2 regions of the Paenarthrobacter sp. TE4293 genome follow, and region 1 is predicted to be linked to the other one. Evidence: riboswitches for the same ligand, from Rfam matches in the RefSeq annotation. Region 1 holds a riboswitch; the other holds the start of a gene.

Region 1 (7,258 bases):
AAGAGCATTGGCCTTTTCTGTTATCCCCCCGAAGGGTTGTTCCGGCAAGGGGTTGTTCCTAGGCGGAAGATCCCACGAAGACATGCAGGAACGAGAAGAAGATGGTGGCGATGACGGCGACGTACAGCAGCGCCACGATGATCCAGCCGGACTCGCCCAGCAGCTTTGCTGCGGCAGGGGGTGCCTTGATGACGCCATGGGTGACATTGCGGATGGTCACCCACACGAACAGCGGGATCATGGCAGCCCACACCACCATGCAGAACGGGCAGAGCACATGGATGGCGTAAAGGGCCTGGGACCACAGCCAGACGACGAAGGCAAAACCAAGTGTTACGCCTGCCTGGAGTCCCAGCCAGTAGCCCCGTGAGAATTTTGCGCCGGCGAGGATACCCATTGCCGTGGTGATGATGACGGCAAAGGCAACGATGCCAATGAACATATTGGGGAACCCGAACACCGAACTCTGCGGCGTCTGCATTACGGCTCCGCAGGACACCCAGGGATTCACATCGCACACCGTCACGTGATTGGGATCCTTGAGCACCTCAAGTTTCTCCAGCACCAGGGCTCCCGAAGCCAACCACCCGATGACGCCGGTGATCAGGAGGAGCCAGGCAAAAGGCTTGTCACGGACAACCCGGGGGAGTGACTCCTGCTGGGCGCCTGCCAGTGGGGTCAAGTCGCCGCCACTGTTGCTGGATTGGTTGGCCAGGTTTTCCCTGGCTGTGCTCGGCATCGCGGATGTGGTCCTTTTCAACAAGTGGGCCGGCCTGGCCGGTATGGGCTCTTGGGAGGATTGTAACGCCGCAGGCTGGAGAGTGCCCCCAGCTTCTCCCTGGCACCGGATCTCTTTGGCGCCGGATCTCCTTGGCACTGCGCGACACAGCGGCCTACCGTGGGAAGGTGAACGGGTGTGAGAGAATGATCATGGCCGGAATCCGATCCACATTCGGAATCCGGTCCGGTGACTTTGTTCCCAAGACCGCCAAGATGAGCTGGGCATGCCTGGATCACGTGATCCCCGGTAGGCCCGCCATGACAATGGACGGCACCTGGTTGTGGCAGCAGAACAACGGGTTTCAGAATGAGGACGCCGGCCTTCCAGGGCTGCCGCACCCCAATGATGGTGCGAACCGGAAGGTATACTACCGACTTCTGTCAACGCCTGCGGGTTTTGACAATATTTGCCCCACTGGGCGCCGGATGTGGCGGCGTCGCTGGGGCAGGAGTGTTGCCACATATGGATAATGACCAGGTTGTAGCCGTTAATGACGAGGCAGCTCCCGCGGAAACCGCGGAAGTGCCCAAGAAAACCACCCGGACCCGGCGCAAGGCTGCGCCCAAAGTTGCTGCAGAGGCGCCGGCAGACGAAGCCGCCGCTGCAGAAGCAACCGAGCCGGCGGCAACGGACGCCCCGGCAGCCCCGGTGCGCCGCACCCGCTCACGCAAGAAGGCGGAGTCCGCTGAACCACTGCCCGGGCTGGGTGACGACGTCGCTGCCGCGCCGGAAGCCGCAGTAGAAGCCCAGCCCGAAACCGTCGCCGAGCCGGCCCCCGAAAAGCCGGTCCGCCGTCGTCGTGCTGCCAAGCCCAAAGCAGAGGCCGTTGAGGAACCCGCAGCTGGGGAAGCCGTGGTGGAAACCACGACGCCGGACGCCGCCTCCCAGCAAACGCCGCCTCTTGCTGAGGCAGCTCCCGCTCCGGAAGAGCCGGTCGAGGACGTTCCCTCCGGCGAAGCCACCCAGGAGGACGCTGCTTCCGCTGCTTCCACCTCGCTGTTCCTGGAGCCCGTGTCCATCACCTCCATGATTTTCCAGGCTCCTGACCTCACTACTGTTCCCCGCGTTGTCGCTGTGGAAGAGAAGGAAGAAGAAACCGAGGAAGACACTGAGCCCGGTGCTGAAGCTGAGCTTGACGATGCCGGCAGCCGGCGTCGTCGTCGGAGCCGTGGACGCCGCGGCCGCCGCGGAACCGACCGCGACGACAACGAGGCCGGGGAAGACAACGAGTCCGAGGACGAGGAAGCTCCGGCCGCCGAGGTCGCCGAGGAAGGTGTGACCTCCCGCCGCCGTCGTCGCCGTCGCCGTGGCGACCAGGACCTTGAATTGACCGGCGGCTCGGACGACGATCCGCCCAACACTGTCACCCGTGTCCGCGCTCCGCGGCCGGTCACGGAGACGGCGCCCTCCAACCGGGTTGCCAGCGTCAAGGGTTCAACCAGGCTTGAAGCCAAGAAGCAGCGCCGTCGTGAATCCCGCGAGACCGGACGACGCCGCCAAGTCATCACCGAGGCCGAGTTCCTGGCCCGCCGCGAGTCAGTGGACCGCCAGATGATCGTCCGCCAGCGCGACGACAGAATTCAGATCGGTGTCCTGGAAGACGGCGTTCTTGCCGAGCACTTTGTTTCCAAGACCCAGCAGGACTCCCTGATCGGCAACGTTTACCTGGGCAAGGTCCAAAACGTCCTGCCGTCCATGGAAGCTGCCTTCGTGGACATCGGACGCGGCCGCAACGCCGTGCTGTACGCCGGTGAAGTCAACTGGGATGCGGTCAACCTCGAAGGCCAGCCGCGCCGGATCGAGAACGCCCTCAAGTCCGGTGACTCCGTCCTGGTTCAGGTCACCAAGGACCCTGTGGGTCACAAGGGCGCCCGCTTGACCAGCCAGATTTCCCTGCCCGGCCGCTACCTGGTGTACGTGCCCGGTGGCTCCATGACCGGGATCTCCCGCAAGTTGCCCGACGTCGAACGCAACCGCCTCAAGCGCATCCTGAAGGACCGTTTGCCGGAAAATGCAGGCGTTATTGTCCGCACTGCCGCTGAGGGGGCGTCGGAAGAGGAACTGACGCACGACATCAACCGCCTGCGTGCACAGTGGGAAGGCATCGAAGGCCAGGCCTCCTCCACCAAGGTCCTTGCTCCTGAACTGCTGTACGGCGAACCTGACCTGACCATCAAGGTTGTCCGCGACGTCTTCAACGAGGACTTCTCCAAGCTGATCGTCTCCGGCGACGACGCCTGGGACACCATTGAGGCGTACGTGACCTACGTTGCTCCCGACCTCGTGGGCCGCCTTGAAAAGTGGACCAAGGACCAGGACATCTTTGCTGCCTGGCGCATAGACGAGCAGATCCACAAGGCGCTCGAACGCAAGGTCTTCCTCCCGTCCGGCGGCTCGCTGGTCATCGACCGCACCGAAGCCATGACTGTGGTGGACGTCAACACGGGCAAGTTCACCGGCAGCGGTGGAAACCTTGAAGAAACGGTTACCAAGAACAACCTTGAGGCGGCCGAGGAAGTAGTCCGGCAGCTCCGCCTGCGCGACATCGGCGGCATCATTGTCATCGACTTCATCGACATGGTCCTCGAGTCCAACCGCGATCTCGTCCTCCGGCGAATGGTTGAGTGTCTGGGCCGCGACCGTACCAAGCACCAGGTGGCCGAAGTGACGTCCCTGGGCCTCGTCCAGATGACCCGCAAGCGCATGGGCACCGGGCTCCTGGAGGTCTTCGGTGAGCAGTGTGAGCACTGTGCCGGCCGTGGTGTCGTCACGCACGACGAGCCCGTGGAGCACCGCCGCGCCAACGTCGTGGCTGCCGAGCACCACCGCCCCCACCCCGAGGCGCAGCAACCCGCTGCCCGGACGGAGCGCAAGCGCCGCCGCGGCAAGGGCGGGGGACAGGCTGTGGCCGACGCTCCTGCGCCGGTCCACACGACGACGCCGGCCCCTGCTGCCTCTCCTGTAGCCAACGAACCGCAGGACCCGGCCAAGCAGGCCAAGGCCGAGGCAACCAGGGCGGCACTTGCCACCATTGCCGCTGCCGCCCACGCCGCCCATCTGCACGATGACGAAGTTCACCGCGCGGAAGAGCAGGCTCACGCAGCTGGGCAGCACCAGGCAGCAGCCGGGTCCGCAGCCCAGGTCGAGACAGAGGATGCGGCCAGTGAAGCCGTTCGTGAGGGCCGGTCGACGCCGGTGCTGCGTTTCGGTGGGGAAGAGGTTGCCCTGCCGGTCGGTGAACACCACGAGGAACCGCCTGCTGCCAAGCCGGCCATGAGCCTGGATCTCCTGGCTGAGGCGTTCTCCCACCTTGGCGCGGCCCCGGAAGCCAAGCCCGAAACGGTGGTCGCACCCAAGGCTGCTGCCGTGCAGGAAACTGCCGTCACGGCGAGGGCTGCCGATGAGGACCCCCAAGGGACTTCAGCGTCGCGGGCCCGCCGTGGTCGTCGCAACCGCAGTGCCAGCCGTGCCCAGGGCGCAGCCAACGAGACCAGCGTCGAGCACCACGAGGTGACCGCTTCGGCTGCCCGTGGGACGGCACACGAGGCCAAAGCCTCTGTGGAGCCTGCCAAGAAGGCGGCGGCCTCCCAGGAGCCCATCATCCTCGGGGTAGGCGTACCGGCCTCGGAGCTCTAGCTCCCAACGCACCTTCAAGGACCCTGCAGAACCAGCCTTTGGCCGGTACTGCAGGGTCCTTTTGCGGTCATATCAGGTCCTCAGTGTGGCGAGGTTCCCGGGTCCCGCAGCTTCCCGGCTACGCTTGAGGACTGACACGGGGTGCCGGGCATTGGGCCAGGCTGAGATCCAGACCCGTTGAACCTGTCCGGTTAGCACCGGCGAAGGGATGTCCCCATGACGTCATTGTCGTATTCTCCTGTGTACCCCTTGATGGCTTCCGGCCGGGAAACGCCCCGCGTACTGAGCATTGCAGGCTCAGACCCGTCCGGCGGGGCTGGAATCCAGGCTGATTTGAAGAGCATCGCCGCGCAGGGCGGTTATGGCATGGCTGCCATCACTGCCCTGACGGCGCAAAACACCCTGGGTGTCAGTGCCGTCCATGTTCCGCCGGTGGAGTTCCTGCGCCGGCAGTTGGATGCCATCAGCACCGATATCGCCATTGATGCCGTCAAGATCGGAATGCTCGGTGACGCAGCGGTCATCGACGAGGTCCGCAGCTGGCTCGAAGCGGTGCGTCCCGCCGTCGTGGTCCTTGACCCGGTGATGATCGCCACCAGTGGCGACCGGCTCCTGCAAGGGTCTGCCGAGGAGGCGCTCCGCTCTCTCCTGCCGTTGGCAGACCTCATCACCCCGAACCTGCCGGAGCTCGCCGTGCTCTTGGGGGAGCCCGAGGCCGCAGACTGGCCTTCAGCGTTGGATCAAGGCAAACGCCTGGCTGCTGAGTGCGGCACCACGGTGCTGGTGAAGGGCGGGCATCTGGCCGGCGCGGAATGCCCGGATGCTTTGGTGAACACCAGCGGGCTTTTGCGCCAGGACGTCATAGAGGTAGCTGGTCCCAGGGTCGAAACGAAGAACAGCCATGGCACGGGATGTTCCTTGTCCTCGGCCTTGGCCACCGTCCAAGCGCGCACCGGTGACTGGGAAGCTTCCTTGCGCATCGTAAAGCCGTGGTTGCTCAAGGCCCTGGTGCACTCCGGCAATCTCGACGTGGGCCAAGGAAACGGACCGGTCCATCACTTCCACCACCAAAGGGTCCTGAGGCCGGGGGATTTCGCTGCAGCCATGTGGAAAGCAGCCACTCCTGAGCTCGAAGCCATCTACAAGCTCAGCTTCATTGAAGGCCTGCAGTCAGGGAGCCTGCCGGAAGCGGCGTTCAGCTATTACCTTGCCCAGGACGCCATCTACCTCAACGGGTATTCCAGGGTCCTGGCCCGGGCAGGTGCCCTTGCCCCGACCGAAGAGGAACAGCTCTTTTGGGCCAAGGCTTCCCAGCAGTGCCTCGAGGTTGAATCGGAATTGCACAGGAACTGGCTGAGCACCCGCGAGGCGTCCCCGGTGACCGGGCCCGTCACGAAGTCGTACGTGGACCATTTACTGGCGACATCGGCCACGGGCAGTTACGCCGTCCTGCTGGCATCGATACTGCCGTGTTACTGGCTTTATGCTGAGGTGGGTCAGCAGCTCCATGCGGCCTACGTGGAGGCGGGCGCCCCGGCTGAGCATCCTTATGCGGACTGGCTGAAGACCTACGCCGACGAAGATTTCGCCGCAGCCACCAGGAATGCGATCAACTTCACGGATGCCGCCGCCACGGCAGCTTCCGAAAAGGAGAGGACGGCCATGATGGAGGCTTTTTCCCGGTCCTGCGGCTATGAGACGGCCTTCTTCGACGCTCCGCGGCTGTTTGCCTGACCTGGTGGTCGCGGCCTTTCGTGGTCGGATTCCAACGCGCCGCCGCGCGTCGGGGGCCAAATCACGTTAATAGTGCCCAAACACTGTAGGCTGTATGGGCACGGTGCCGGGAGAGTCCGTTACAACTGGTGATGCAAGTCACGTGGTAGCCTCCGGACCCGGCCTCATTTGCAGCTGAAGGTCAAACTAGCGTAATCTTGATCTTCGGTGCTTACGCCAACACTTGGGTTATGCCCCATGGATCTGTTCATGGGATGACTCGCGGACTTCGATCAGAAGTCCACGGCGTTGAGGCACAGCGCGAACCAAGCCTGATTTCGGTTCAAGGTTCCGCACGCAAATTTAGTTATAAACGTCGAGAGAAGTGAGTACCCAAGTGGTGTACGCGATTGTCCGCGCAGGCGGCCGCCAAGAAAAAGTTTCCGTTGGAGACTACGTAACGCTTAACCGCGTCCCCGGTGGAGCCGGCAGCACGCTTGAGCTGCCCGCCTTGCTCCTGGTTGACGGCGAGAAGGTCACCTCCGCAGCTGCGGAACTGGCCAACGTCAAGGTTACGGCTGAGATCCTTGAGGACCTCCGTGGTCCGAAGATCGTCATCCAGAAGTTCAAGAACAAGACCGGCTACCGGAAGCGTCAGGGTCACCGTCAGGAACTGACCAAGATCAAGATCACCAGCATCGCGTAACTTTCGTTACCCGCTGTTCAGGTTTTTCAGTTTCCCCAGGAATTTAGAGGCAGGCATTTCACATGGCACACAAAAAAGGCGCGAGTTCCACTCGCAACGGTCGTGACTCCAACGCACAGTACCTCGGCGTCAAGCGCTTCGGTGGTCAGGTAGTTTCCGCAGGCGAAATCATCGTTCGCCAGCGTGGCACCCACTTCCACCCGGGTGCAGGCGTCGGTCGCGGTGGCGACGACACCCTGTTCGCCCTGCAGGCCGGTGCGGTTGAGTTTGGTACTCGCCGCGGCCGTCGCGTAGTGAACATTGTTGCTGCTGCAGCTGCAGAGTAACAACAAGTTCTGAACCGGTGGAGCGGGCCAAACGGCCCGCTCCACCGTTCTTTTAACCGCATTACAATCGACTAGGGCGCCACGGGCGCGCTGGTT
Region 2 (7,258 bases), on a different contig from region 1:
GGCAAGGAGAGTGTCCAGGCATGAAGCTCATCACAGCGATCGTCCGACCCGAAAAGCTTGAAGCAGTCCGGGAAGGCCTCGAAGCATACGGGGTCCAGGGCCTGACGGTCAGCGCGGCCAGCGGCTACGGCCGCCAGCGCGGCTACACCGAGGTGTACCGGGGAGCCGAGTACAACGTGGACCTGTTGCCCAAGATCCGCATCGAGGTCCTCGCCACGGATGAGCAGGCCGACGACATCCTGGATGTCCTCATCGCCAGCTCGAACACCGGCCGCGCCGGTGACGGCAAGGTCTGGACCGTGGATGTTTACGAAGCAGTCCGGGTCAGGACCGGTGAGCGCGGCGCAGCCGCAATCTAAGCCTTCACCCAAAAGTTAAGATCTTCAACAAGAGCGGGCCGGGTACCAGTCAAGGTACCCGGCCCGCTTGCGCTGTTGGCGCTATGTTTAGCCCACGACGCCGGTGGGCCAGTCCGCCGGCCCCGCGCTGCCGGCGTCGTACTCTTCCAGCGGAACGTCGCCGGCCTCCCAGGCGCGCAGCACCGGTTCAATGATCCGCCAGCAGTCCTCGGCCGTATCGCCCCGGACGGAGAGAAGGGGATCGCCGTTGAGGATGCCTTCCAGCACTTCGCCGTAGGGCAGCATGCCCGGGGCGTTGAGCTCTGCCACCAGGCTGGCGCGGTCCAAGGTGAAGATGTCGCCGGGGCCGTTGACATCGACGTCGAGTTGCAGCACGTCAGGACCGAAGCCGATCCGCAGCTGATTGGGGGAGTCAACGCCGGAAAAACCCCTGGGCAGGTGGGGAACCGGGCGGAACGTGATGACCGCTTCCTTGCGCCGGCGTCCCATGGCCTTGCCGGAGCGGAGGATGAACGGGACGCCCTTCCAGCGCCAGTTGTCGATGTCCACCGTGACCTCGGCAAGGGTCTCGGTATTCCGGGCAGGGTCCACGCCGTCCTCGGCGGCGTAGTCCGGCACCGTCCGCTCCCCGAGCGTTCCAGCCGTGTACCGTGCCCGTCGGGTGGAGGCGCTGAACGGGGCCTTGATGCTGCTTGCCCGCAGGACTGTTGCCACGGCGTCACGCAGGTCGCGTTCTTCGATGGTGGCGGGCGCATCGATGGCCAGGAAGGCCATGATGTGGAGGAGATGGCTCTGGATCATGTCCCGGAGCGCCCCGGCCGTGTCGTAGTAGCGGGCGCGACCCTCGAGGGCGAGGTCCTCGTCGAAGATGATCTCCACCTTTTCGATGTGGTCACGGTTCCACACCGGCTCCAGGAACCGGTTGGCGAACCGCAGGCCAAGGATGTTCAGCACAGTGGCTTTGCCCAGGAAGTGGTCCACGCGGTGGATGTGGTCTTCGGGTACCAAAGCAGCAAGTGTTTTGTTCAGCTGATGCGCGGATTCTGTGCCTGAGCCGAAGGGCTTCTCCATCACCAAGCGTGTCCCAGGCGGCAGTTGTTCCGGGTGGAGGACTTCGCAGGCCTTCTGGCTGACGTGGGGAGGCAGGGCGAAGTAGATGGCAACAGGTCCCTCCAGCCGGCCCAGGAGGTCCGCCAGGGGCCCATCCGCAGTGACATCAAGCTGGTGGTATTCGGTGGATTGAGCCACGGATGCAAGCGCAGCCCGTCCTTGCGCGTCGGCAGCATCCGAGGCTGCAGTGAACGCGCCTGTGACCCGCTCGCGCCACTGTTCCGGCGACCATGGGTCCGAGCCCGCCCCGACCAAGCGCAGTCCTGGAGCGCGTCCGGATGCCAGCAGTCCGGCGAGTCCGGGCAGCAGCAGCCTGCCTGTAAGGTCCCCGGACGCGCCGAGGATGAGCAACGTTTTTACAGTTGTTTTACTGGTCACTGTGCCAGCATGCCATCTTGCAGGTGCGACTTGGTACCCTAGATAGTCGAGTCCCCTAGTCGATTCAGATTTGTTGGGTCATGACATTTTTGCTGGGGGCAATCGTCAAGACTCTGGCGTGCCGCATTGGCCGCCATTCGTAGACCATCGAAAGAAGTGCACGGCGCGTGTTCAATTCACTCTCTGACCGGTTGACAGCAACCTTCAAGAACCTTCGTGGCAAGGGCCGCCTCACCGAGGCTGATGTTGATGCCACAGTCCGGGAGATCCGCCGCGCCCTGCTGGATGCGGACGTTGCCGTGTCGGTAGTCCGCGAGTTCACAGGGCGCGTTCGCGAACGTGCCCTGGGCGCCGAAGTCTCGGGTGCATTGAACCCGAGCCAGCAGATCGTAAAGATCGTCAACGAGGAACTCAAGGAGATCCTCGGCGGCGAGACCCGCCGGATCCGCCTGGCCAAGAACGGCCCCACCATCATCATGCTCGCCGGTCTCCAAGGTGCCGGCAAGACCACCCTCGCCGGCAAGCTGTCCAAGTGGCTCAAGGCGCAAGGGCACAGCCCCATGCTGGTGGCCTGTGACCTTCAGCGGCCCAACGCCGTGACACAGCTCCAGGTCGTGGGCCAGCGGGCCGGCGTCCCCGTGTTCGCTCCGCACCCCGGTGCAACGTCCGAGCTTGAGCACCCCGCCGGTGATCCTGTGGCCGTCGCCAAGGCCGGTGTTGAGGAAGCGCGCCAGAAGCTCCACGACGTCGTGATCGTTGACACCGCCGGCCGTCTCGGCGTCGATGCCGAAATGATGGACCAGGCCCGCCGCATCCGGCAGGCGATCATCCCCAACGAAGTCCTCTTCGTGATCGACTCCATGATCGGCCAGGATGCCGTCAACACGGCCATGGCTTTCGACGAAGGCGTCAACTTCACGGGCATCGTGCTGTCCAAGCTCGACGGCGACGCCCGTGGCGGTGCCGCATTGTCCGTTGCATCCGTGACGGGTAAGCCGGTCATGTTCGCCTCCACCGGTGAAGGCCTGGACGACTTCGAGCTCTTCCACCCTGACCGCATGGCCTCGCGCATCCTGGACATGGGTGACGTCCTCACCCTGATTGAGCAGGCTGAGAAGGCGTGGGATAAGGACGAAGCCGCCAGGATGGCGAAGAAATTCGCCGACCAGGAAGACTTCACCCTGGACGACTTCCTCGCCCAAATGCAGCAGATCCGCAACATGGGCTCCATGAAGAAGATGCTCATGATGATGCCGGGTGCGCAGAACATCCGCCAGCAGCTTGAGAACTTCGACGAGAAAGAGATTGACCGCGTCGAGGCAATCGTCCGTTCCATGACGCCGCACGAGCGCGTTGCTCCCAAGATCATCAACGGCTCACGCCGCGCCCGCATTGCCAAGGGTTCAGGCGTGCACGTCTCGGAGGTCAACGGCCTGCTGGAGCGCTTCGCCCAGGCACAGAAGATGATGAAGAAGCTGGCCCAGGGCGGCGGCATGCCGGGCATGCCGGGCATGCCTGGTCTCGGCGGCCCCGGCGGCGGACGGAAGAACGGCAAGAACGCTCCTAAAAAGAAGGCCCGCTCAGGCAACCCCGCCAAGGCGGCGCAGGAACTCCGTGACGCCGAGGCAAAGCGGGCGAATGCCGCCTCTGCAGCTCCTTCGGGCGCAGCTTTCGGACAAGGCGCAGCGGACTTCGATCCGTCCTCACTCAACCTGCCCAAGGGCTTCGACAAGTTCCTCGGCAAATAACCCGTGCCTGACATCCCAACCGCACCGCAGTTGGGATGTCAGGGCCGTGGAATAGGCTTAATCAATGCATAAGCAGCGCGTAGTCTTCGTTCACGGCCTGGGCAGCTTCGGTGCTGCGGCGTGGCCGAAACAACATGGCATGGCCCTCGCCTATGACGCACTGTTCCTCCGGCGGCACGGCTTTGATGCCGTTGCTGAGCCCATGGAATCCAACGTGGCGGCTGACGTTGCCATCGTCATCAATGCACTGGTTGATTCGGGTGGCGGCCATATCGTGGCCCACGAGCAGGGCGCCATTTCCGCTATGTTGGCGGCCATCGAACGGCCTGAGCTGGTCTATTCGCTCACTCTGGTGGAACCCGCCTGTTTGTCCTTGACGGCAGAGCTTCCGGCTACCGGTTCCCACCGGGCCCTGATGGAGCCATTGTTCGATGCACGGAAGCAGCTCAACGACGCTGACTACCAGCGTGAATATTACCGCCGGGCGTTCTCCGCTGAAACCGGGGGGTTGGACAGTCCCGAAGCACAGCGCTCCGCCCGCAGGCTCAGGCTGCAAGCGCCGCCCTGGGATGCCCCGCTCCACATCGTGCCCGGCGTCCCCACCCTGGTCCTTACCGGTGGTTGGGAACCCCTCTATGAAGAAATCGCCGCCTATCTCCAGGAGACCGGGGCCCTCCGCCGGGTTGCAGCGGGGGGACACCGGCCCCAGGACTCAGTCGACGGCGATCACATCATCCGTTCCTTCGTTGCCGACGTCGGACGGTCCATGTCAGTTCAGGCTTCCTGAGCCGGCTTTCTCCTGGCCTTGCGCGCCGGGGACCTGAAGTTCCGGGAGATATACCTTTCCGCCCGAGGCCAGGAATTCCTCGCTCTTGACCCGCATTCCGCTGTGCATCTCCGCGATGGCGCTCTGTTCCTCCGCCGTGCCGTATTCGTCCCGAATGTCCTGGCTGATGCGCATGGAGCAGAATTTGGGGCCGCACATCGAACAGAAATGGGCAGTCTTGGCCGGTTCCGCAGGCAAGGTTTCATCGTGGAAGGCTTCAGCCGTGACAGGGTCCAGGGAAAGGGCGAACTGGTCACGCCAGCGGAACTCGAACCTGGCTTTGGAGAGGGCATCGTCACGTTGATGCGCAGCGGGGTGCCCTTTGGCAAGATCGGCTGCGTGGGCAGCGATTTTGTAGGTAATCACGCCCGTCTTGACGTCGTCCTTGTTGGGCAGCCCCAGATGCTCTTTGGGGGTCACGTAGCAGAGCATGGCGGTTCCGTACCGTGCGATCTCGGTGGCGCCGATGGCCGAGGTGATGTGGTCGTAGCCTGGGGCGACGTCGGTGACCAAGGGACCCAGGGTGTAGAACGGGGCTCCTTTGCACAGCTCCTGCTGGCGTTCCACGTTCTCGCGGACCAGATGGAACGGCACATGGCCTGGTCCTTCCACCATCACCTGAACGTCGTATTCCCAGGCCCGCTGCGTCAGTTCGGCGAGCGTGTCCAGCTCGGCAAACTGGGCGGCGTCGTTGGCATCGGCCGTTGCGCCGGGGCGAAGACCATCACCGAGTGAGAAAGCGACGTCGTACCGGGCGAAGATTTCGCAAAGCTCATCAAAGTGCGTGTAGAGGAAGTTTTCCTGGTGGTGGGCAAGGCACCAGCCGGCCATGATCGACCCGCCGCGGGACACAATGCCCGTCACCCGGTTGGCTGTCAGCGGTACGTAGCGCAGCAGCACGCCGGCGTGGATGGTCATGTAGTCAACACCTTGTTCGCATTGTTCGATGACCGTGTCCCGGAAGATGTCCCACGTCAGTTTGTTGGCTTCGCCGTTGACCTTCTCCAAAGCCTGGTAAATGGGGACCGTGCCAATCGGAACGGGGGAGTTGCGGATGATCCACTCCCGCGTGGTGTGGATATCGTCGCCGGTGGACAGGTCCATGACCGTATCGGCGCCCCATTGAGTGGCCCACTGCAGTTTGTCCACTTCCTCCGCGATGGAGCTCGTGACGGCAGAGTTGCCGATGTTGGCGTTGATCTTGACCAGGAAGGCCTTGCCGATGATCATCGGCTCGGATTCGGGGTGGTTGATGTTGTTCGGGATGATGGCCCTGCCTGCTGCGACTTCGCTGCGGACCAACTCAACGTCGCAGTTCTCCCGCAAGGCGACGAACTGCATCTCCGGTGTCACCATGCCCCGCTTGGCGTAGTGCATTTGGGTGACGGTTTTACCTTCGACGGCGCGGCGGGGCACGGGGTGGGCGCCTCTCCACTCCGCCGATGCTTCCCCGCGACGAACCGCGGACTTACCGTCGTCGAGCAGGTTCCGCTCGCGGCCGGAGTAGGCCTCGGTGTCGGCGCGGGCTTCAATCCATGCTGCGCGGAATGGCTCCAGCCCCACCACGGGATCGCTGCCCGGGCCTGCCGTTCGGTACACCTGGAAGGGTTCATTGGCTTTGCCGTCGGGAGAAGGTTCCAAAGCGATCTCTGTGACGGGGACCCGGATCCCGCTGTCCGGGTCCTCGAGGTAGGCCAGCGAATGGGACTTCAGCGATTGCGTCACGGTTCCCGACGTGTTTTCGCCTGTAGCGGGCTGCTTTTGGGCAGGGCTGTGCTGTGTTGTGGTGGTGCTCAAGGATTACTCACTTCCTTCGCCGGCATTACCCGGACAGGTTCAACGGTCGCAGACTGCATCAGTCCGATCTCAGCCCCTGCAGGGGCCCCCGTGTGGTCATGACGAAGCTACCACAGCTCCCATGGGGCTCCCAGTCACATCGACGCGCGGGGCTCCACGGCGTGTGCTGCCGACTAGGCTTTTCCCATGCCGACCATCATCGAATTCACCGGGCCAGTGCTCGTGTCAGGGGACGAAGAGCGCCACGGAATGTGGTCCGTGGATGGCAAGCTGACATTCGTGCCACCCACGAAGGCACCCGATCGTGTCCTGGATGGGTGGGTCCTCCCGGGCTTTGTCGATGCGCACTGCCATATAGGCCTGGGGGAGGGCGGAGCCGTTGATCAGCAGACCACCTTGGCCCAGGCCCGTGCGGACCTCGACGCCGGGACGCTGCTGATCCGGGACGCAGGCTCACCCAGCGACACCCGTTGGGTGCAGCAGCGCACCGACTTGCCCCGCCTGATACGGGCAGGCCGCCACATTGCCAGGAGCCGGCGCTACCTCCGCGGTTTGGGCCACGAAATCGAACCCGAAGAACTCGTAGAGACCGTCCGGAAGGAAGCCCGCGATGGAGACGGTTGGGTAAAACTCGTCGGGGACTGGATCGATCGCGGGGCAGGGGACCTGGCTGCCTCGTTCCCGGCGAAAACCGTCAAGGACGCCATCTCTGCCGCCCACGATGAAGGAGCCCGGGTGACGGCGCATTGTTTTGCCGAAGACACCATCGACGACATGCTCGACGCCGGCATCGACTGCATCGAACACGCCACCGGCCTCCTTCCGCGGCACCTTCCCCGGCTGGTGGAGCAATCCGTGCCCATCGTTCCCACCTTGATCAATATCGCTACGTTCCCGGGTATTGCCTCGCAGGCGGCGCCGAAGTTCCCGGACTATGCCGAACACATGGTGCGGCTCTGGGAGCGGCGGCGCGAGCGCGTTGTGGAGGCTTTCGAAGCTGGTGTGTCCATCTACGCGGGAACGGATGCCGGCAGCGTGAT

What was found. A riboswitch is a leader RNA that binds a small molecule or an ion and turns the genes downstream of it on or off. The one in region 1 is predicted to bind thiamine pyrophosphate.
Region 2: linked by a shared signal. The riboswitch ahead of thiC (phosphomethylpyrimidine synthase ThiC) and the one ahead of thiD (bifunctional hydroxymethylpyrimidine kinase/phosphomethylpyrimidine kinase) in region 1 are both predicted to bind thiamine pyrophosphate.

What each region holds. Positions count from the first base shown of each region.
Region 1 is NZ_JBNJRY010000001.1:58,224-65,481, forward strand. It holds gene QF015_RS00320 (vitamin K epoxide reductase family protein) at 59-739, opposite strand; gene QF015_RS00325 (Rne/Rng family ribonuclease) at 1,244-4,417, shown strand; TPP riboswitch at 4,545-4,643, shown strand; gene thiD (bifunctional hydroxymethylpyrimidine kinase/phosphomethylpyrimidine kinase) at 4,634-6,151, shown strand; gene rplU (50S ribosomal protein L21) at 6,528-6,836, shown strand; gene rpmA (50S ribosomal protein L27) at 6,899-7,162, shown strand.
Region 2 is NZ_JBNJRY010000004.1:18,946-26,203, reverse strand. It holds gene QF015_RS09020 (ammonium transporter) at 1-24, shown strand, start outside; gene QF015_RS09015 (P-II family nitrogen regulator) at 21-359, shown strand; gene QF015_RS09010 (glucose-6-phosphate dehydrogenase) at 447-1,847, opposite strand; gene ffh (signal recognition particle protein) at 2,015-3,595, shown strand; gene QF015_RS09000 (alpha/beta fold hydrolase) at 3,660-4,382, shown strand; gene thiC (phosphomethylpyrimidine synthase ThiC) at 4,365-6,218, opposite strand; TPP riboswitch at 6,213-6,320, opposite strand; gene QF015_RS08990 (amidohydrolase family protein) at 6,405-7,258, shown strand, end outside.